3 regions of the Embleya sp. NPDC059237 genome follow, and region 2 is predicted to be linked to each of the others. Evidence: riboswitches for the same ligand, from Rfam matches in the RefSeq annotation. Region 2 holds a riboswitch; each other region holds the start of a gene.
The links. Region 2 has a riboswitch for cobalamin ahead of ACFXKZ_RS15235 (flagellar hook-length control protein FliK). Riboswitches for the same ligand answer to the same signal wherever they lie in the genome.
Positions count from the first base shown of each region.

Region 1 (6,510 bases), on a different contig from region 2:
TGCCAACCGTCGGCGTAACCTCCGGTTGGTTCCCGTTCGGTAGTGTCGCGGGGTGGCCGCGCCGACGAGCAGGATGAACCGGGCAAGCCGGACGGGGAGGCGGGCGGCGCTGGCTCGCCGGGGCCGCCGGTTCGTGGCCTGGCTGCGGCATCGGGTATTCCCCTCCGACCGCTTCGCGCTGGCCGGTCTGCTGGTCGCGGTCACCGCGTGCGGGCTGCTCTCCGATCTAAACGGCGACTGGTTCCCGGCGACCGCACCGGTGCTACCGATCCTGGTCGGCGGCCTGGTGCTGCGCATGCCCAGCCTGCTGCTGCTCTACGCGGCGACCGCCGGGGTGCTGGTCGCGGAGGATCGGGTGCACGACCCCGACGAGGTCACCGCCGGCTCCGTCCTGGTGGTCGCTGCGGTCGCCGGCATCGTGTTGCTGATGGCCCGGATGCGAACCCGGCTGGGCGTGCAGTGGACGCGCGGCGAGTCGATGTTGTTCGACCTGCGCGACCGGTTGCGGGCACAGGGCGAGATGCCGGTGTTGCCGCCGCAGTGGCACACCGAGGTGGTGTTGCGACCGGCCGGCGGGCAGTCGTTCTCCGGCGACTTCCTGGTCGCCGCCCGCAGTTCGACCGGTGGGCGGGTGCTCGAAGTGGTGCTCGTCGACGTCTCCGGCAAGGGGCTGGCGGCGGGGACGCGGGCGCTGATGCTCTCCGGCGCGTTCGGCGGGCTGCTCGGGTCGTTGCCGCCGCACAAATTCCTGCCGGCCGCCAACGACTACCTGCTCCGCCAGGAATGGGCCGAGGGCTTCGCGACGGCGGTGCACGTGGTGCTCGACCTGGAGTCGGGCGAGTATGAGTTGTTGTCGGCGGGCCACCCGCCGGGCGTGCACTGGATCGCCGGGACCGGACGGTGGCGGGTGGTCGAGGCGGTCGGTCCGCTCCTGGGCGTGCTCGACGACGCCACGTTCGAGGGGGTGCGCGGCCGACTGGACCACGGCGACGCGCTGCTGTTGTTCACCGACGGCATGGTGGAACTGCCCGGCGAGGACATCGCCACCGGCATCGACCGCTTCCTGGGCGAGGCGGAGCGGTTGGTCCGGGACGACTTCCACGACGCGGCGCGGCGAATCGTGGCGGCGGCCGGGCGCAACGTGGGCGACGACCGCGCGGTGGTGCTGCTGCGCCGACGCTGAGCCCGGCCGCGGTCAGTGCGTACGTGGCCGCGCGGGCGGCGCCAGGGCGCTCAGTTCGGCCGGGGTCCGGGGCAGCGTGCCGGGCGGGGCCACCCCGTGCGCGATCAGTACCGCGGCCACCGCGTGCGCCCAGGTCGGCCGCAGGCTCGCCGCGGCCAGCAGCGTGGTGTCCGCGAGCAGCTCCGCGGCCGGCCCGGTGTGCAGCCGCCCGTCGGCGAGCACGGCCGCGTCGTCGGCCCAGCGCAGCGCCAGGTCCACGTCGTGGGTGGCCATCACCACCGTCGTCCCGGCCGCACGCAGCTCGGCGAGCGTGTCGAGCAGCGCCTCCTGACCGGCCGGATCCAGGCCCGCCGTCGGCTCGTCCAGGACCAGCACCTGCGGCCGCATGGCGATCGCGCCGGCGATCGCGACCCGCTTGCGCTGCCCGAAGGACAGCAGGTGCACCGGCCGCGCGGCCAGGCCGGCGATGCCCAGCGCGGCCAACGCCTCGGCCACCCGCGAGCGCACCTCCTCCGGCGCGAGCCCGAGGTTCAGCGGCCCGAACGAGACGTCCTGGGCCACCGACGCGGAGAACAGCTGGTCGTCGGGATCCTGCACGACCAGCTGCACCGCCCGGCGCAGTTCGGCAAGTCCCTTGCGGTCGTGCCGAATCGGCGTGCCGTGCAGCTCCACCCGACCCGAACCCGGCACCAGGCCACCGGTCAACAGCCGCAGCAGCGTGGTCTTGCCGCTGCCGTTCGGCCCGAGCAGGGCCAGCGCCCGGCCCGCCGGAACGGCCAGGGACAACCCGCTCAGCACCGGCGGCCCGTCCTCGTAGGTGTAGCCGACCTCTCGTACCCGCAGCGGAATCACGGCATCACCGATCCCAGAAGAAGAGTGGCGACGACGACCGCCGCCACGAGGAGCACGGACCGGGCGATGAAGCCGCGCGAGACGGGCACCTCGTCCACGAGCACCCGCAACCGCCCGTCGTAGCCGCGCCCGGCCAGCCCTTCCTCCAGCCGCCGGGCCCGCGCGAAGGCGTGGACGAACACCGCCGACCCGAGCCCGGCGACCGAGCGCCACCGGGCCCGCCGGGTGCGATGCCCGAGCCGCCCGGCCTGGGCCTGGTTGATCCGGGCGGTGGTGTCGTAGAGCAGGAACAACATCCGGTACATCACCGCCGCCACGTCCACCACGGCCGCCGGCACACCCACCCGAGTCAGCCGGGGCAGGACGTCCGACAGCGGCGTGGTGAACGCGAACAACAACATCGCCAACCCGGCCGCACCGGAGCGGGCCACCAACTCGCCCGCGTGGCGCGGCCCGTCCGGCGCCCAGCCGACGCCGTCCGCGCGGATCGACACGAGCAGGGTCAGCGCGCCGGTCACCGCGAATCCCAGCGGCGCACGGGCCGCCCGCCACAGTCGTTGGGCGGGCACCTCGGCGAAGCCGAGCGCGATGGTCAGCACGGTGACCGCGACCAGCACCGCGCCGGGCCACGGCGGCAGCGCCACCGCGCACCCGAGCAGCCCGAAGGAGAGCACGGCCTTGTCGGCCGGATGGCGACGGCGCCAGGCACTGGCGTGCGCCGCCGCGTCGATCGGCAACACGGGTCAGCGACCCGGGACCGATACCGGGTCCTGCGCGGCGGTCGGATCGGGGCCCGGGCCCGACTCGTCGGGGGTGTCGCTCGCCTCGGGCGCGAGCTTTCGGCGGGTGCGCTTGACGCCGAACATGTACCCGACCACACCCGCGCCGAGCGCGGCTTGGAGTGCGAACAGGCCGGACTCGATCTCGCCGGACGGCGGCTCGTACAGCGGGCTGAACCACGGCTTGTAGTCGGGGTCGTTTTCGGTGATCGCGGTCTCGGCCCGGGTGTCGGAGCCGGTGAACGGCTCGTCCTTGTCGTCGCCCATGCCGAACACCACGGGCAGCGCCGCGAGCAGCACCACGGCCAGCACGATCAGCAGGTTGATCTTCGTCGAGCGCTTCACTTGCTCTTCTCCTCCTCGCGCACGGGCCGCGCGTCGCTCAGCACGCCGAGGCGGACCAGGTCACCGCGACTCGACTGGCGCAGCAGGCGCACGACCAGGACGGTCAGCAGGCCCTCGCTGATCGCCAGCGGGATCTGGGTGAGCGAGAAGATGCCGCCGAACTTGGCCAGCGCGCCCGGGAATCCGCTGTCCGGGTCGGGGAAGGCGAGGGCGAGCTGCACGCTGGTGACGCAGTAGGTGCTCAGGTCCGCGACGAACGCGCCGGCGAACACCGCGACGTCCAGCGGCATGGTGCCGCCGCGCCGGTCCAGGAGCGAGCGGGCGAGCCGGTATGCGCCGTAGCCGGCCCAGGGACCGACGATCGCCATCGAGAACACGTTCGCGCCGAGCGTGGTCAACCCGCCGTGGGCGAGCAACAGCGCCTGGAAGAGCAGGGTGATCGTGCCGAGCACCGCCATGATCGGCGGCCGGAACAGGATGGCGCCCAGGCCGGTGCCGGTGGGATGCGAGCAACTACCGGTGACGGATGGGATCTTCAGCGCGGACAGTACGAACGAGAAGGCGCCGGACGCACCGAGCAGCAGGGTGTTCTCGGGCCGGTCGCGCACCTCACGGGTGAGCGCGCGGGCGCCGTGGACGACGAACGGGGTCGACGCGACGCCCCAGGCGGCGGCGTGTTCCCAGGGCAGATAACCCTCGGCGATATGCATGAGGAAGGGTCCCTCTCCAACACCTCGTGGACGGACGATCGCCGTGGCCGGTCTCCTGGCTGACGGGTCGTGCGTTCACGTGCTCCGCCTTCCCGGGTCCGCGACAGCGGTCCCAGTGGCTTCCCGAGGCGACGAATCAACGTTTCCGCGGGGGTGGAGGAGAACTTCCCGATCACAGTGGCGAGGGCCGCGCCGGCATCGAACCGGCTTCCCGAGCACCACGGCGAGCCGACACTAGTGGTCGAGTGGACATGGCGACAAGGTGGCATCTGCAAACCGTGCGCAAGACCACAAGGCGGGCGGAGCGGCGGAGCAATAGCCGCATTCCGGGGCGGCGCGCGACGACCCGTCGGGGCGGGGCACGCTCGCGATCGTGGGACCGGGCGCCCCTGCCCGAGAGGGAAGCGGGGCCTCAGCCCAGTCCGGGGCCGCGCCCACGGACCACCAGGGTGCCGGCGACCCGGTCGCCGACCCGCTGGCCCCGCTCGCTGGTGAGCACCGCGACCAACCCGATCACACCGAGCGCGAACGCGTCGACGCACAACAGCACCCAGCGGATCGCCAGTTGGCGCCGCCCGGCCCGACCGCCGGACACGTCGACCACACGGATCCCGAACACCTGCATGCCCCAGGTGCGCCCGTCGTGCTCGGCGGGCCGCAGCACCCAGTACCAGAACAGGATCGCCACCGCGACCACGAGCACACCGGCGGTGATCGTCGCGGTGAGCGGACCGCTGCGGATCGAACCGTCGGGGTGGGTGGGCAGCAGCACGAACAGGAACATCGCCGCGCCGGGCAGCAGCGCGGAGGCGATCACGTCCACCACGAACTGGCCGATCCGCCGGTACAGCACCGACGGGCCGACCCGATGTTCGATCGTCGGCAGCCACACCCGGGCGCGCGGCCCGACGGGATGGGCCGAGCGCGCGAACCGCTGCGGAAGGCTCCGTTCGTACATGCTGTTGTACTTTCCGCAACCGGGCGGGTTGACTCCCGGCACGGCCGATCTCGCCGAGATTGCGCCCGGTCGGCGGACAGCGGGCCCGACCGGGCGGCGGCGAAATGATCATCGATCGGCGGGATCGACCGAAAACGATCAGATCGTCATCGGGCCGTCGATTCCGAACAGGTCCGGCTCGGAGCGGCTGATCACGTCGTACAACGGCTTGTAGTTGATCCACGCCACCGTGTCGTTGCCGAGCTGCTCCCGGGTCAGCCGCGCGTTCTCCGGCGAGATCGGTCGCAGTTCGCCGGCCGCCTGGGCCAACAGCTGGACCTGGCATGAGCGCTCCATGGTGATGAACCACCACGCCGCCGCGTCCACCGACTGTCCGACGGTGAGCAGACCGTGGTTGCGCAGGATCAGCGCCTTGCGCGAGCCGAGCGTCTTGGCGATCCGCCGTCCCTCCTCGGCGTCGAGCACCACGCCCGCGTAGTCGTCGAAGAGTTCGTGGTCCTCGTAGAACGGACACACGTCCTGGGTGATCGGCTCGAGCCGGATCCCGAGCGCGGACAATGCGCGTCCGTGCGTGGAGTGGCTGTGCGCCGCGGCGACCACGTCCGGGCGGGCCGCGTGGATCTGCGAGTGGATCGCGAACGCGGCCTGGTTGACGTGGAATCGGCCCTCGACGACCTGCCCCTCGTGGTTGACCAGGATCAGATCGTCCACGGTGATGTGCTTGAACGACATCCCGAACGGGTTGACCCAGAAGTGGTCGACGAACTCGGGGTCGCGCGCGGTGATGTGCCCGGCCACCCCCTCCTCGAAGCCGAACCGGCCGAACAGCCGCAGCGCCGCGGTCAGTCGCTCCTTGCGGTGCCGGCGCTCCTGCTCGACGGTTTCGAACGTGGGCGGCAGCGCGAAGCTCAGGTCGGTGGGCGAGACCGGTCGCGGCGGCGCCGACCGCCCGGTGCCCGGCGGGCCGTCCTGGGGGCGGGGCGCATCGGTGGCGGACATGTCCATCTCCTCGGACTCGGGGCGCGCAGGGGTGCCGCCGACGCTACCCGCGAGTCACATCCGGGGACAGCCTTGCGCGGGCGCCGGATCGCGCGGGGTCGGGGGCGGCGAGCCGGTGCGCGCGGGCCGAGGCGGTGCACGCGGGCCCGGGAGCACGAGGACCGGGATTCTAGCGCGCGAGCGTCGTGCGGATCGGGTTTCCGGCAATTAATCGAATATTGCCCACGACCGCCTTCGGGCCGCTCCTACGCTGCCGTTCAGCGAGTCCGGGAGGTCGAGTCCGAAGCAGTCGAGCTCGAATTCCCGGACCCGCTCGAAGGCGACGGGAAAAGTACGCGCGGACGTATACAGGGGGAAGGGGCGCGTGAGGTGAGCGGCGGGGGAGTGCATTCCACGGAGGTCGCGAATATCGGCGTACGGCCACCTGCGGGGGCGCCCGGATCCGGCCGGGGCGACGGGGTGGGGTCGCGGGCCAGGACCGAGGCGGGCCGCCGGGGCACGCCCGCGCGAGCGCCCGCGTCCAGGAGCCCGATCGCGAGGAGTTGGGCGGAGATGGCACCACCCCCACGCCGATCCAGACCGTCCCGGCGCAGATCAGCCGACCCGCCGACCGGATCCGATCCCGGGCGGGCCCCATCGATCGAGGTGGATGTCATCGAAGCAGTCGAGGCCGATCCCCCCGCG
Region 1 is NZ_JBHZAE010000007.1:289,585-296,094, forward strand. Features, by position in the region: gene ACFXKZ_RS23545 (Fpg/Nei family DNA glycosylase) at 1-18, shown strand, start outside; gene ACFXKZ_RS23550 (PP2C family protein-serine/threonine phosphatase) at 74-1,183, shown strand; gene ACFXKZ_RS23555 (energy-coupling factor ABC transporter ATP-binding protein) at 1,196-2,035, opposite strand; gene cbiQ (cobalt ECF transporter T component CbiQ) at 2,032-2,775, opposite strand; gene ACFXKZ_RS23565 (energy-coupling factor ABC transporter substrate-binding protein) at 2,779-3,159, opposite strand; gene ACFXKZ_RS23570 (energy-coupling factor ABC transporter permease) at 3,156-3,869, opposite strand; cobalamin riboswitch at 3,897-4,107, opposite strand; gene ACFXKZ_RS23575 (RDD family protein) at 4,282-4,827, opposite strand; gene ACFXKZ_RS23580 (class II aldolase/adducin family protein) at 4,966-5,826, opposite strand.
Region 1: it holds a riboswitch for cobalamin, as region 2 does, so the genes downstream of both, ACFXKZ_RS23570 (energy-coupling factor ABC transporter permease) here and ACFXKZ_RS15235 (flagellar hook-length control protein FliK) in region 2, are expected to answer to the same signal.

Region 2 (6,510 bases):
CCCGGGCCGGGGTTGGTGCGCGGGTCGCGAATCAGCGTCGCGAAGGAGACGCCCACACTGCCGACGACCGCTCGGGTGGTGCTGTGTGGGTCCGACCCGGCTTCGTCCGCCGCGACATCGAAGCCGCCGTCGGCGTTCTGCCGCGTGGCCAGGAACGAACTCCTCCGGCGTCACCAGGATCATGCGTGGCCCCTCGACGACGATCGACCGTGGTTCGTTTCGCTGTGTCATCCGCAGCCTTTCGATCGGTTTGTCGGTGGTCCCCCGCATCGATCCGGTCTGCTGTCCGAGGCTCTCATGCCGCGGCCGAGTCGGCGGGGTGGGAGCACGTGCTCCCACCCCGGCGAGCTCAGGTCAGGAGGTCGTGTTCGGCAGCGTCGCGCGCACCTCCCGGGCCGCCGCGACCAGGTTCTCCAGCGAGGTGCGAACCTCGGGCCGGCCACGGGTCTTGAGGCCGCAGTCGGGGTTGACCCAAAGACGTTCGGCGGGGATTGCGGCAAGTCCCTTGCGGAGCAGGCCCACCACCTCGTCCGTGCTCGGGACGCGTGGGGAGTGGATGTCGTACACGCCGGGGCCGGCTTCGCGCGGGTAGCCATGGGCGGCGAGTTCGCCGGCGACCTGCATGTGCGAGCGGGCCGCCTCCAGGCTGATCACGTCGGCGTCGAGGTCGTCGATGGCCTGCACGATGTCGCCGAACTCGGCGTAGCACATGTGGGTGTGGATCTGGGTGGCCGCGCGTACGCCGGACGTGCTCAGGCGGAATGCCTCGGTGGCCCAGGCCAGGTATTCGGCGTGGTCCACGGCGCGCAGCGGCAGCGTCTCGCGCAGCGCGGGTTCGTCCACCTGGATGACCGAACTCCCGCCCTCCTCCAGGTCGTTGACGCCGTCGCTTCCCGGATCCGACACGGGTCCAGTGCTGTTGACGGCGGTCGTTCCCACTCACCGCTGCGGGGCAGTCCCGGATTCGCACCGGGTTCCCTCTTGCGACGCGCCTACCCGGATGGCAGGGCGAACCGACTGCGTGCGACAGCTTTGACGCACAAGGGGCACCCGGGGGAGAGCGGTGCTCGCGCCTGACGGCGAGAGCACGCCTCGGAGATGTGGACGCAGTCGGCGTCGCTGTGATCGAGTCGGTCCCAGTGCCGCGTTCGTCCCGGGCGGCGTGCCCCCACGGGCGGTGATCCTGTCGGAACGAACGCGGCGGTCGCGACACCGAGGGCGAGGCTGCGTCGGAGTCTTCGGCGGTTCGGCCGGTGCTACGGGCGCGTCGGGGCCACGCGCGGCGGCGGGTTGGTGCTTGTCGTCTTGTCCTTGGAGAACGACCAACCCTCGAAGCTGCCCAGCGGAGGCTTGCGGGCGCTCGCGCCCCACGAACTGTAGGTCCAAGTGCCGTTGCCGGGCGCGTGCCAATAAGACCAGTAGGCGGATGCCGGCGGGGTGTTGACGCACGCTTCGGTGTCCACGCCGGGCTTGCCCTCGATCCGGCAGATGAACGCCTCTCCCCAGCGGTTGGTGCCCTGGATCCGGAAGCCGGCGTTCTTCAGCGCGGCCAAGCCCGTGGCCTGGTCGCCGGGCGCACAGCGGGTGAGCGTGGCCCCGCCGAGTTCCTGGAAGTCGACGATCACGGTCACCCCGTTGGCATCCGGGCAGACACCGGCGGAGCCCTTGGTGGGATCGATGGCGTAGGCGGGCGGGGCGTTCACGGTGATCTGGGCGGTGGCGGGCAGCACAAGCAGGGCGAGCGCCCCGACCAGCCGACCTGTTCGAGCCTTGTTTCCACGAATCTTCACGCGCGGATCCCTTCGGGCGACGGGCGTCGGCACGAGCGGCGAGAGCGACGCCGACCGGGCCGAGCGATGTTCCTCTCGGGACCGCGCACCCCCGGTATCCACCGACAAGACATCGCCTTACGTGAAATCCGGGCCTCAGCGTGCAGTCCACGACAGCTGGAGCCTCAAACTCGTACGAATCCAGGTGTTCCGACTCGCGGTGGCCTGCCGGTCACCGCCTACGGTTGCGGGTCAGCGCCGGACTTCGACCGGCTTCCCCTGGACTTCGAACCATGCGGTTGTCGCCGACTTGAAGAGAGCCGGCTTGCGGAGCGTACGAGACGCCCTGTTCGTCGGACAACGGGTCATACGATGAATCCGCGATGTCGTTCATCACCTTCTTGGGTGCTCAACGCTGGTTTGCACAACGGCGGTTTCGGTCAGCCGGGGCGCACTGGGCCCCACGACAGGGGACCTGGGAAGCACGGCCGGGAGGCGTCCTGCGAACTGCCCACCAGGGAGGTTGGGAGGTTCCCATGCATGGGGGCGTCGCTCGGGTGCCCTGACTCGCGTGATGTGTCCCGCTCGCCGAACCTCCGAACGGCCGGACGGAACACAAAGGGAACCTGAGGACCGAGGAAGCCACTGACATGGTCGCGGCGCTGCCGGTTGCCACGCCCGCGAAGCAGTGCGGCGACCTGGGCCTACCCGAGGAGGACGCCGTCGAGAGTGCGTCCTTCCTGGTTCGTGGGAATCGGGCCGCCGGGATACGTCAGTCGCGATCCCATGCGGACAGGGTGTCGGTGACCATGCGGGTGGCGAAGTCGGGGTCGTCGGTGAGGTGATTGATGTGTGCCGCGAGCAGGAAGGCGGTTGCCTCCAAGGGAGTCATCTCGTCCTCGGTCCAGCTTCCGTACTGTGCGCGCCACAGACTTGGGCTCAGGCCCGTTCCCGCGGCGACGACCAAGCCGGCCATGGTGGGGATGGCTTCGGGGCGGATGCTCACGGGCATCCTGCGCAGCGTGGCCACGAGGTTGGGCACCACACGTTCGATGGCGTCCATGCCATGCTCCGCGTAGGCGACCCGCAACCACTCCATGAACAGAAGGATGAGCGTGCATGCGCCGTCCAACACGGCCGCCGCTCCCTCGGGGCCCAGCGACGCGACGAACCGGTCCGTCAACTCCTGCTGCTCCGGATCGGTGTCGATCCGGTCGCCGTGGATGCTCTTGAGGCGAGAGTCCACCATCATGAGCGCCGCACCGACGTCGCCGACGGGGGCGTGTAAAGGATCGCAGGGTGATGACACGGAACACCTCCTCGCACAGCCATTGGACCTCGAGTGGGGTTCGGACGTCGCGAATCTCGATACCGGCACCGTGGGGAAGCGGTTTTCCGTGACGCGACGCAGGTTGCGTTCAGGTGGCGGTTCGCGGGTTCAGGTAGTCCAGGAACAACGATTGCAGATCCGGGGTCAGGGCGATGACGTCCTCGCTCGTCGGGACCAACGTCAACCCGCCTCCCTTGGGGATGCCGCGGTGAAATGCGGCGTCGACCCTGCGCGCTTCGAGCAGACGCCCATCCGGAGACAGTACGAGGCGGTGTTCGCCGGAGCCGGTCTCCGGTGCGAACGTGGCCAGTTCCCAGCCCTTCCCGACCTCCTCGAAGACCCGCACCACGTGTGTCTTGCGGCCGAACAGGCCGGCCTTCTCCGTGCGCGTGTCGACGTGCAGGAACAGTGATACGAGCTTCCGTGTCGGCAGCCGCCCGGCTACGTCGGCCACGAAGGCGGCGAGCTCGGGAGTCATCCCCACGCCCCGGCGCGACTCGATGCCCGAGAGCCTGAGGCGCTCCCGCTCTTCCGCGAACTCGATCTGTTCGATCTCGTGCTCCTGCCTTCGAGCATCGTCGACCGGCCTCATCCGCCACCCCCACGTCCTTGGTGTCCGGCACGTTAGCCCGCGATGGGCCGTCGTGACTCACGAATGACGAAGAACCACCGCGCGAAGGCGCGGAACCCGGTGGTGGTGTACGCGTGGCCCGCCCGTAGGAGGTCCTGGCCAGGCCGGCCGCGCGCGGACGATTCGCAAGCGTGGTCGGCGCGAGTTCACGGGCGCGTGGTGCCCGTTGCGCGCAGGGTGCCCTTGGCGATGGTGCCGTTTCGTATGGTGTAGGACCCCGCGAAGAGGTGGACGCTGCCGTCGGTGCGCTGTGCGGCGACTCGTACCTGCACGGTGTCGCCGCTGACGGAGTCGACGGACAGCCGGTCGCTGACGGTGTCCGAGAAGCCGGCGACGAACGTGGCGTAGGTCGATCCGAGGTTGCTGCCGCCGAGGGTCCAGGCCGTTGGGTAGTCGCCTCGGTTGATCGCGTCGTAGTAGCGGGCGATGACGGTGGCCGGGTCCGATGCCGGAGTGCTGGTCGGGGCGAGGGCGGTTGTGCCGGCCGGGGCCGGGCGCGTAGGTGAGAACGACGCGCTCGGGGACCGGCCGGTCGAGAACGAGGCGGCTGCCGTCCTCGGCACGAACACCGGGGTCGGCGGGAGTGGCGTGCGAGTTCCGGGGGCGATGGCGGCTTCGGAGGTCGTGGTTGCCGCGGTGGTGGTGTCGGAGCCGGAACCGATCTCCCGGAGCAGAAGAATCGTGACGGCGATGCCGGCCGCGCCGAGGACGGTCAGGACCGCCAGGAGGACGCGCCGATTCCCCGCGTCCGCGGGGGTGCTCGCCGGCGCGGTCGTTTCGGCGTTCCAGGGGCCTACCTCACCGCCGCAGACGGTGCAAAAGCGCAGCGCCGCCGCCGAGAGGGCGGCCCCGCAGTGGGCGCACATGATCATGATGGCTCGCCTCTCGGGGAGTCGATGCCGTGCCGTGGAAGCGGAGTTCGCCCCTCGGCGGTCGGTCAGGACGCGAACAGGGTGTTGATCGCCTGGATGACAAGCGCGATCGCTCCGCTCAATGCGGTGGCGCCGCCCACGGCGTCGCGCAATGAGGTGGCGGTTCGCTTCAGGCGCACGCGACTCGGTGGGGTCAGGGCGAGTTCGTGGCGCAGTTCCTCGGCGTCGGCGAGGGCTTGTTCACGGTCGGGCAGTGTGGTTTCGGTCGCCCGAATGCGGACGATGAGTTCGTCGACCGCCGCCCGCAGCTCCTCCGGGGTCCGGGGTGTCGACGGGGTGGCCGATCCGGTGGTCGTGGTCTGTTCCGCCCGGGCCTTGTGGCCGACGGCGATCGCGGACTCGCTGACGCTCGCGTTCTCGCCGATATCGACCTTGTTTGTTTCCTTGCTCATGTCGACTCCGCTCGTTTCGTATCGGATTTGGTTGCGGTTCGGGTCGGCCGGTTTCTAGGGTTTTCCGTTCGAGGTGGCCGAGGCTCCTCGGCCGACGCTGAATGCCGACCCGGTGACGGTGGCTCCGGCGCCCACCGTGAGGCTGTTGTTGACGATCGTCTCGGCGCGCCGCTTGAGTTCTGCGGGGTCGATGTTCTTTTCTTCGAGGAAGTCGACGAGAGTGTCGAAGATCCTCTTTTCCACGACCTTCGTATACATTTCCTGATCAAGTTTCTGGAAATATCGGTGATAGCCGATCAGGAGCCCGTCCGAGTCGAGGCCGAGTCGGAGGATTGTTCGAATGACCGGGCTCAGCATCGGGTCGAGGACGGGGCCCAGCGAGGGAAAACGGTTCGGGACACGGGAGCGCAGGTCGCTGGCTTCCTGCCGGATGCTCAACAGGGCGCCGTGGTTGAAGGTGAAGCGCCTGGCGACCATCCGCCGTTGACGAGCCTGCTTCCAACGCCGTCGAGGGCCCGCGAAGACCTGCTTGAGGGTGCGTGGGATACAGCGGAACATCAGGCCGAACCAGCGGAATCCACTGGCCACGACGAGCCGCGCGAACTCTCCGAACGTGGGATGCAGCAGCAGGTCGTCGATCTCGTAGTAGCGCCAGTCCAGAGGCGGCAGCAGGGAGTGGTTCACCTCGACGAACAGATGTGAGGAACCGACGGTCACCCGCAGGAAGAGCGTGTACACGAGCTGCCCGCCCCAGCCGACGATCTCCACCACCAGATAGGGGCGGGCCCGATCCTCGGGATGTTCGGTGAGGTATGCGACGACCGCGTCGGAGACGCGGTCGACCGGGCGCGGGTTCCGGCCGGTCAGGAACCGGCTGTCGTGGTGGATGTCGGCACCGTTGATGAACAGCCGGTCGTGCACGCTCAGCCCGGGAAGGTCGAGAAGCGCGATCCGGGATGTGAGCCTTTCGCGCAGCTCGGAGGCCGTGAAGGAGCCGACGGGATCCTCGTCGCGCGCCACCGTCGTGTCCAGGGCGAACGACCAACTGTCCAACGTCCATCCGTGACCGAGGAACGGGTCGAATCCGCTGTACGTGCTCACGTTGCCGGCCGCGTAGGTGGCGACCAGGTCGATCTGGTCCCGCGTCACCTGGAGTTGTGGATCGGGCGCTCGGGAGGCGTCGAACGTCCCGCGCCGCAGCGTTTGCGCGAGGGCTCCCCAGCGGGTGACGTACGCCTCGGCGACGACCACGGCCCAGGACGCCACGACCACGAGCATGCCCGCGACTGCTCCGACGGTCGCGAAATTCACGATGGCCAGGATCAGCAATACGGCCAGGGCCGCGTCGCGGGTCAGATGCCGGGCACGAGCGGCGATGGCGTGCTTCATGACCGCGACGAGGTCCACACCCGGGGAACGCACCACCGCACGGAGCGGCTCCTCGAGGACATCCTCG
Region 2 is NZ_JBHZAE010000004.1:264,803-271,312, reverse strand. Features, by position in the region: partial or broken gene ACFXKZ_RS15240 (5-methyltetrahydropteroyltriglutamate--homocysteine S-methyltransferase) at 355-888, opposite strand; cobalamin riboswitch at 846-983, opposite strand; gene ACFXKZ_RS15235 (flagellar hook-length control protein FliK) at 1,257-1,790, opposite strand; cobalamin riboswitch at 1,952-2,106, opposite strand; gene ACFXKZ_RS15230 (hypothetical protein) at 2,542-3,078, opposite strand; gene ACFXKZ_RS15225 (hypothetical protein) at 3,188-3,691, opposite strand; gene ACFXKZ_RS15220 (hypothetical protein) at 3,877-4,602, opposite strand; gene ACFXKZ_RS15215 (DUF5955 family protein) at 4,668-5,054, opposite strand; gene ACFXKZ_RS15210 (hypothetical protein) at 5,109-6,479, opposite strand.

Region 3 (6,510 bases), on a different contig from region 2:
GTGAACTCGGGGACGAGTCGGAGCAGCACCGCCCAGTGCCCGGGGTCGGCGGTGTCGAGGCCGGCCTCGTCGACCAGGCGCGCGAACTCCTCGGTGAACGCCGAGAGCGTGTCCCCGAGGAAGGCCAGGACATGGGAGGCGGGGGCGTTCGCGGTGAGGAGATCGGCCGGGAGCAGGTGGCCTGCCGCCAGGTCGGCCGGCCACCGGTCGAGGTCGCGCGCGCCGTCCGCGATGCCGAACCGGACCAGGTAGGCCGTCAGGAGGTGCGGCGGACAGTCGGGGTGCGCGGCCAAGGCGGCCAACGACTCCTTCGAGAGCGGCTGTTTCTCGTCGGCGACGATCAGTCGGGCCCAGGGGACGGCCACGTCGTACTCGTCCTCGAAGTGCTCCAGCCGCTCCTGGATCCTGCCGCCGCGCAGGAGGTGTTCGGCGGCGGCGTCCGGAGTCCGGGCGGCGGCAAGGGTCTCGCGGATGGACGCCGATCCGGCCTCGGGCGCCGCGAGTGCGGTACGGAGCAGGTGGTGTGTCGTCGCCGGAAAGGGGTGCTTGGCGGCGGGGCGGCGGCCGGGAAAATGGGTCTCGGCGAGCAAGGCGGACACCGCGTCGGGGCCATGGCGTTCCCACAACGCGACCGCGACCCGCAGCCGGCCCACTTCGGTGTGCAGGCGCATGCGGCCCAGCATCACCCGGACGAGCACCGGATCGCCCGAGTCGATGGCGGCGAGCAGCCAGTGGCGGCGAGTGGATGGGCTGGTGCGGGCGAGCAGGTCCCCCAGGGCCGGGCTGATCGGGATGCGCCGGTGCCCGCCGGCGCGCGGTCGCCCCGCGCAGATGCGAATGCGTTCATGTCGTGCGATGCCGCCGAAGTCGTAGAGGTTCGCGTTGACTTCCGGGTCGTCGAGATCGAGCAGCCCCTCCACCACATCGGCCGGCATGTCCCAGCGTGAGGCGCACGCGACGGCGGCTTCGACGCCGCGTACGGCGTACACGTGCGCGCGGACCGCCGCGGAGAGCGGGTGGAAGACGCTCAGGTGTTGGATGGCACGCAGGTCGAGTGCGGGGATCACGGCGCACTGCACGTGGTCGGGCGCGGCGGCGAGGAGGGTGTAGAGGTGCTTGCGCGCGCCCTCGGGCGCCTCGGCGGGGAAGCGCGCGGCCAGGCCGCGAGTCCACGTGACCGGGGTGCCCTTCGCGCGCTCGCCGGCGGCGTGGGCCACCGCGGCGGAGACGAGTTCGTGGCAGGTGCCGCGGAATCGGGGAAGCAGCTTGTGCAGCGAGATCCACGCCTCGGGGTCGTCGCCGAGCGGTTCGATCAGCCGGGCGACGGACGGGGCCAGCGCGTCGGGTACCGGGCCGCGATAGCTGCGGACAAAGGCGCGGTCGTCGTCGTCATCATCGACGTCGGCGTGGTCCGATGGGTCGCCGACGGCGGAGTCCGCGCGGCGGGGACACAGGTTGCCGAGCGCGGCCACGACCGCGCCCGCGGGGGTGACGGCGCGAAGAACCTCGTCGAAGGGGAACCGATCGTTCTCGATCCCCCAGGCGAGCAGGTAGGCCAGTTGATGGTCGTTGTCGGGGGTTTCCGGGGCCAGTAGGGCGGCGAACGGTACCGGGCCCACGCGCTGTTCGAAGTGCGTGCGCGTGCCGAACGTCGACGCGACGCCGGCGCGAACGGTCGCGAAGACGAGCCGTTCGGGGCAGCCGTCGTGCCGTGTCAGCTCGATCCGGGCATCGGTGTCGTAGGGCAGTCGGTCGTCCTCGCGCAGGATCGCCGCCCAGTCGACGCCGCCGGCCGGCGCGTCGGCCCGATCGTCGAGCCGGAGCCCGACCAGCCAGGCGTCGTGGTCCGCGCGCGGCCGGTCCCGGCCGTCGAGCCGCGTTCGGGCGGCGGCCAACACGGCGGTCGGGTCCTCGGCCCGGGCGGCATCCCCGAAGACCACGGCCAGGTCCGGGTGGTGCATGCCCTCGTCGTGGAACAGTTCCGCGAACCCGCGAAGTTCCGTATGCGTGTCGGCGAGCCGGGTGTGCGTGGCACAGATGCCCACGACACGCTCCACGACGACCCACGGGGGCAGATACGGGGCGAGCCGCGAGATCGCGTGTCGGACCGCGTCGGGGAAGGGCGAGCGCAGCATCGACCGCAACAACCGGGTCCCGTTGTGCTTCAGGAGCGGCACCACGAGGCGCGTGTGCCAGTCCGCCGACGCGGGGTCCGCCGCGGCCCAGACCGCTTCGTGCACGCGCGTGTCCGAGCGCCGGCTCAACAGCGCGAGGCCCACGTCCGGGTCCCCGTAGCCGGCCATCCGCACGGCCGTGTCCTCGTCCAGGTGCCGGTTGCCCGCGAGTCGCGCCATCAGGGCGTGGTCACCCGACGCGAGCACGGCCTCGATCAGCTGTGCCGGCGGGGCCACATGGTCGGCGGCGAGCGCCTCCGACACCTCGGTCCTCAGCCGCGTCGTCAACGCGACACCCGCCGCGATGGGCACGAGACGAGACGCGGCGTACAACGCCGAACGCAGCCCGGCCGAACTCTCCCACGACATCACGAACCGCAACTCCTCACCGGGACGGCCGCGTTCACCCGATGCGGCGCGGCAGCGCTCAGCGTAGGAGGTCGCTCGGACGGCGCCCCGAACCCGCGCGGCGGAGCGGGCCGACCAGGCGCGACGAGCGGTTTGGTAGCCTGTGGCCGCCGTGGTGCACGGGAAGCCGGTTCAAGCCGGCGCGGCCCTCGCCACTGTAGCCGCGGAGCCCCGCGGCCCTCGCCGACCGCCCCAAAGCGGTCGGGGTCACTGGATGGATCGGGAACGAGCCAACCGGGAAGGCCGGCCGCGGAGCGTCGATGCGGAAGCCAGGAGACCGGCCACGGCGCGACATGTTCCACGAGGGTTGGAGAACACGTGTTCCGCGCTTCCGCGCGCCCGTTTCGCGCCGAACGTTTCATCCGTCCCCCGCACGCCCCGCGTGCCGGGCGCTCCATGCGCTCCGGCCTCGCCGCCGTGGCGCTCCTGCTCGTCGGCGCGCTCGGCGCGTGTACGGGTGCGCCCGAGCCCGACAAGCCCGCCGCGGCGGCCGGGAGCGGCCACCCGACGCCGGTGAGCGTGAGCAGGTGCGGCGTCACCACCACCGTGACCGCGCCGCCGGCCCGGCTGGTCACCCTCAACCAGGGCGCCACCGAAGTCGCCCTGGCGCTCGACCTGCAAACCCGGATGGCCGGCACGGCGTACCTCGACGACGTGGTCCCGGCCAAATGGAAGGCGGCCTACGACATCGTCCCGGTGCTCTCCGAGAAGTACCCGTCCAAGGAGAAACTCCTCGCGGCGCGCCCGGATTTCCTCTACGCCTCCTACTCCAGCGCGTTCACCGACAAGGTGGCGGGCACGCGGGACGAACTGGGTTCCCAGGGCATCGGCACCTACCTGTCGCCGCTGGGTTGCGCCGACGGCAAGCAGGCGGCGGCGGTGTCCTTCCAGGCGGTGTGGGACGAATTGGGCGACGTCGCCCAGGTGTTCGGTGTCGCACCGCGCGCCGCCGCCATCCGGGACACGCAGCAGCGGCAACTTGCCGACGTCACGGCCAAGTCGGCGGGCAAGGGCCTGAACGTGCTCTGGTACGACTCGGGTACGAAGACCCCGTACGTCGGCGCGGGCCACGGCGGACCCCAGCTCGTGCTCGACGCCGTCGGCGCCCGCAACGTCTTCGACACGCTGCCCGGCGGCTGGAAGAACGCGAGTTGGGAGCAGGTGGTCGCGGCGGACCCCGACGCCATCGTGGTCGCGGACGCCGGGTGGGACACCGCACAGTCCAAGATCGACTACCTCGAACACGACCCCGTGCTGAGCAAGCTCAAGGCTGTCCGAAATCGGGCGTTCGTGGTCGTGCCGTTCTCCGAGTCGACCCCCGGCGTGCAGCTCGCCGACGGGGCCGTCCGGGTTTCGGCCGCCCTGAGCGGCCTGGCACCGCGTCCGTGACCGGGACCGATCGCCCCGTCGCCCGACACGCGGGAGCCGGTCGTGCGGCGGTGGCCCTGGCCGCCGCCGTGGTCCTGCTGCTGCTCACCGTCCTGCTCGGCCTCGCCGTGGGATCCGTCCACGAACCGCCGCACGTCGTGGCGGAGGTGGTCCTGCGCCGGCTCGGTCTCGGCGGCGCCGACGTCACACCGCTCGACGACCGGATCGTCTGGCAGCTGCGGCTGCCGCGCGTCCTGGGGGCCGCCGCGACGGGCGCGGGACTCGCGGTGTGCGGCGCGGTGCTGCAGACCCTGACCGGCAACGACCTGGCCGACCCCTACCTGCTCGGCATCTCCAACGGCGCCGCCGTCGGCGCGGTCACCGTGATCGTCCTCGGCGTCGGAGCCTCCGGCACCGCGGTCGTCGGCGCACTCCCGGCGGCGGCCTTCGTCGGCGCCCTGCTCGCCGTCCTCGTCGTACTGACCCTCGCCGGGGCACACAGCCGGACCCTGCCGGCCTCGCGGACCGTGCTGGCCGGCATCGCGGTCGGGCAGCTGTGCGGCGCGTACACCTCGTTCGTCGTGCTCGTCCTCGGCGACCGCAACGCCGCCCGCGGCGTCATGGAGTGGACGCTGGGTTCGGTGGCCGGAGTGCGGTGGGACACGGCCGTCTTCCTGACCGCGGTGGCCGTCGTCGGCACGGTGGTCATGGCCGCCGCCGCCCGGGACCTCGACGCGTTCGCGTTCGGCGAGACCGCGGCCCGTTCCGTCGGTGTCCACGTCGAACGCACCCGCTGGGCCCTGGTCGCCGCGGCCGCGCTGGTGACCGCGTGCCTGGTCGCCAACACCGGCGTCATCGGATTCGTCGGTCTGGTCGTACCCCACGTCGTCCGCCTGGTGTGCGGCCCGCGTCATGCCCTGCTGCTGCCCATGTCCGCACTCGTGGGTGCGTCGCTGCTCGTGGGCAGCGACATCGTGGCGCGCTCGGTGCTCCCGGACCAGGAGATCCCCGTCGGCGTCGTCACCGCCGGACTGGGAGCGCCGTTCTTCGCCTGGCTGCTGTGGCGCCAGGCAGCCGGGCGCGTGGCGGGGGACCGGCCGTGATCGTCGCGAACCCGGTGCGGCTGCGGGCCGAGAACGTCGGCGCGCGTGTCGGCGCCGCCACACTGCTGAGGGAAATCACGCTCGACTTCGCCCCCGGCAGGACGACCGGCCTGCTCGGGCCCAACGGCGCCGGCAAGACGACGCTGCTGCGGACCCTGGCCGGACTGCGCCGGTCACAGACCGGCCGAGTCCTGCTCGACGGCGACGACCTGTACGCCCTCACCGCCCGCCGCCGCGCGCGACGGGTGGCCTTCATGGAACAGCAGGCCGACACCGCGCTGCCGCTGACGGCCCGCCAGGTCATCGACCTGGGGCGCACGCCGCACCGCGGTCGATGGCCGGTACTGCCCGGCCCGGCGACCACCCACGAGCAGTCCGTGCTCGCCGAGGCCGTCGCCGCCACCGACGTCGACGCACTGCTCGACCGGACCTGGTCCTCCCTCTCCGGCGGCGAGCGCCAACGTGTGCAACTCGCGCGCGCCCTGGTGCAGGAACCCGGAGTACTCCTGCTGGACGAACCCACCAACCACCTCGACCTGCGTCACCAACTCGGCTTCCTCGAAACCGTGCGCGGACTCGGCATCACCACCGTCGCCGCCCTGCACGACCTCGAACTGGCCGCCGCCTACTGCCACGACGTCGCGGTGCTGCTCGACGGCCGCCTGGTGGCCCACGGGCCCGTCGCCGAGGTACTCACCTCCGCCACGATCGCGCACGTGTACGGCGTCGACGCGACCGTGGAGCGACACCCCCTGCACCACCGCCCGCACATCCGATGGAACGGCCTGCTTCCCGAGGGGATCGAGTCATGAACCAAGACCGCGCCGGCGCCCCCGCGGAGCCCGCTTCGGGTCGGGCGACGGTCCTGGTCGGCATGTCCGTCACGGAGGCCGACCGCCGGACCGAACTGCTCGCGGCCGCCGCGCCGTCGAGCGCCACGACGGCGTTCCTGCAACAGGGCGAGCCGTCCCTGTCGGCCGAGTTGACCAGACTGGCCGACGCGGGCACCGAGACCGTCGTCCTGATCGGGGTCCGTCTCGGGCCGACCGGCCCGGGACACTCCTGGCTGCGGCGGATCGCGGCGTATTGGTGGCGGGAGCGCACCGGCCATCGCCCCGAGGTGCTCGTCGCCACGCGGCTCGCCGACTCTGCGGCCGCCGTGACCGCCGCCGCGGCGGCCGTCAAGGCGATCACCGGCGAGGAACCCGGCCTGACCTCCCCGGCCTGGGAGGAGGTTCCCGGCCACCGACACCAGGTCCTGGTATGCCGCGGGCCTCGCTGCACGGCCAAGGGCGCGGACGACAACCTGCGCTCACTGGCGCGGCGGCTCATGGAACACGGCCTCGGCGACGACGACGTCCTCGTGACCCAGACGGGATGCCAATTCCCCTGCAACCAGGCCCCATTGGTCAGCGTGCAGCCCGACGACGTCTGGTACGGCCACGTGGACCCGCCGA
Region 3 is NZ_JBHZAE010000014.1:298,293-304,802, forward strand. Features, by position in the region: gene ACFXKZ_RS36535 (hypothetical protein) at 1-2,546, opposite strand, end outside; cobalamin riboswitch at 2,670-2,883, shown strand; gene ACFXKZ_RS36540 (ABC transporter substrate-binding protein) at 2,901-3,971, shown strand; gene ACFXKZ_RS36545 (FecCD family ABC transporter permease) at 3,968-5,053, shown strand; gene ACFXKZ_RS36550 (ABC transporter ATP-binding protein) at 5,050-5,865, shown strand; gene ACFXKZ_RS36555 (ferredoxin) at 5,862-6,510, shown strand, end outside.
Region 3: it holds a riboswitch for cobalamin, as region 2 does, so the genes downstream of both, ACFXKZ_RS36540 (ABC transporter substrate-binding protein) here and ACFXKZ_RS15235 (flagellar hook-length control protein FliK) in region 2, are expected to answer to the same signal.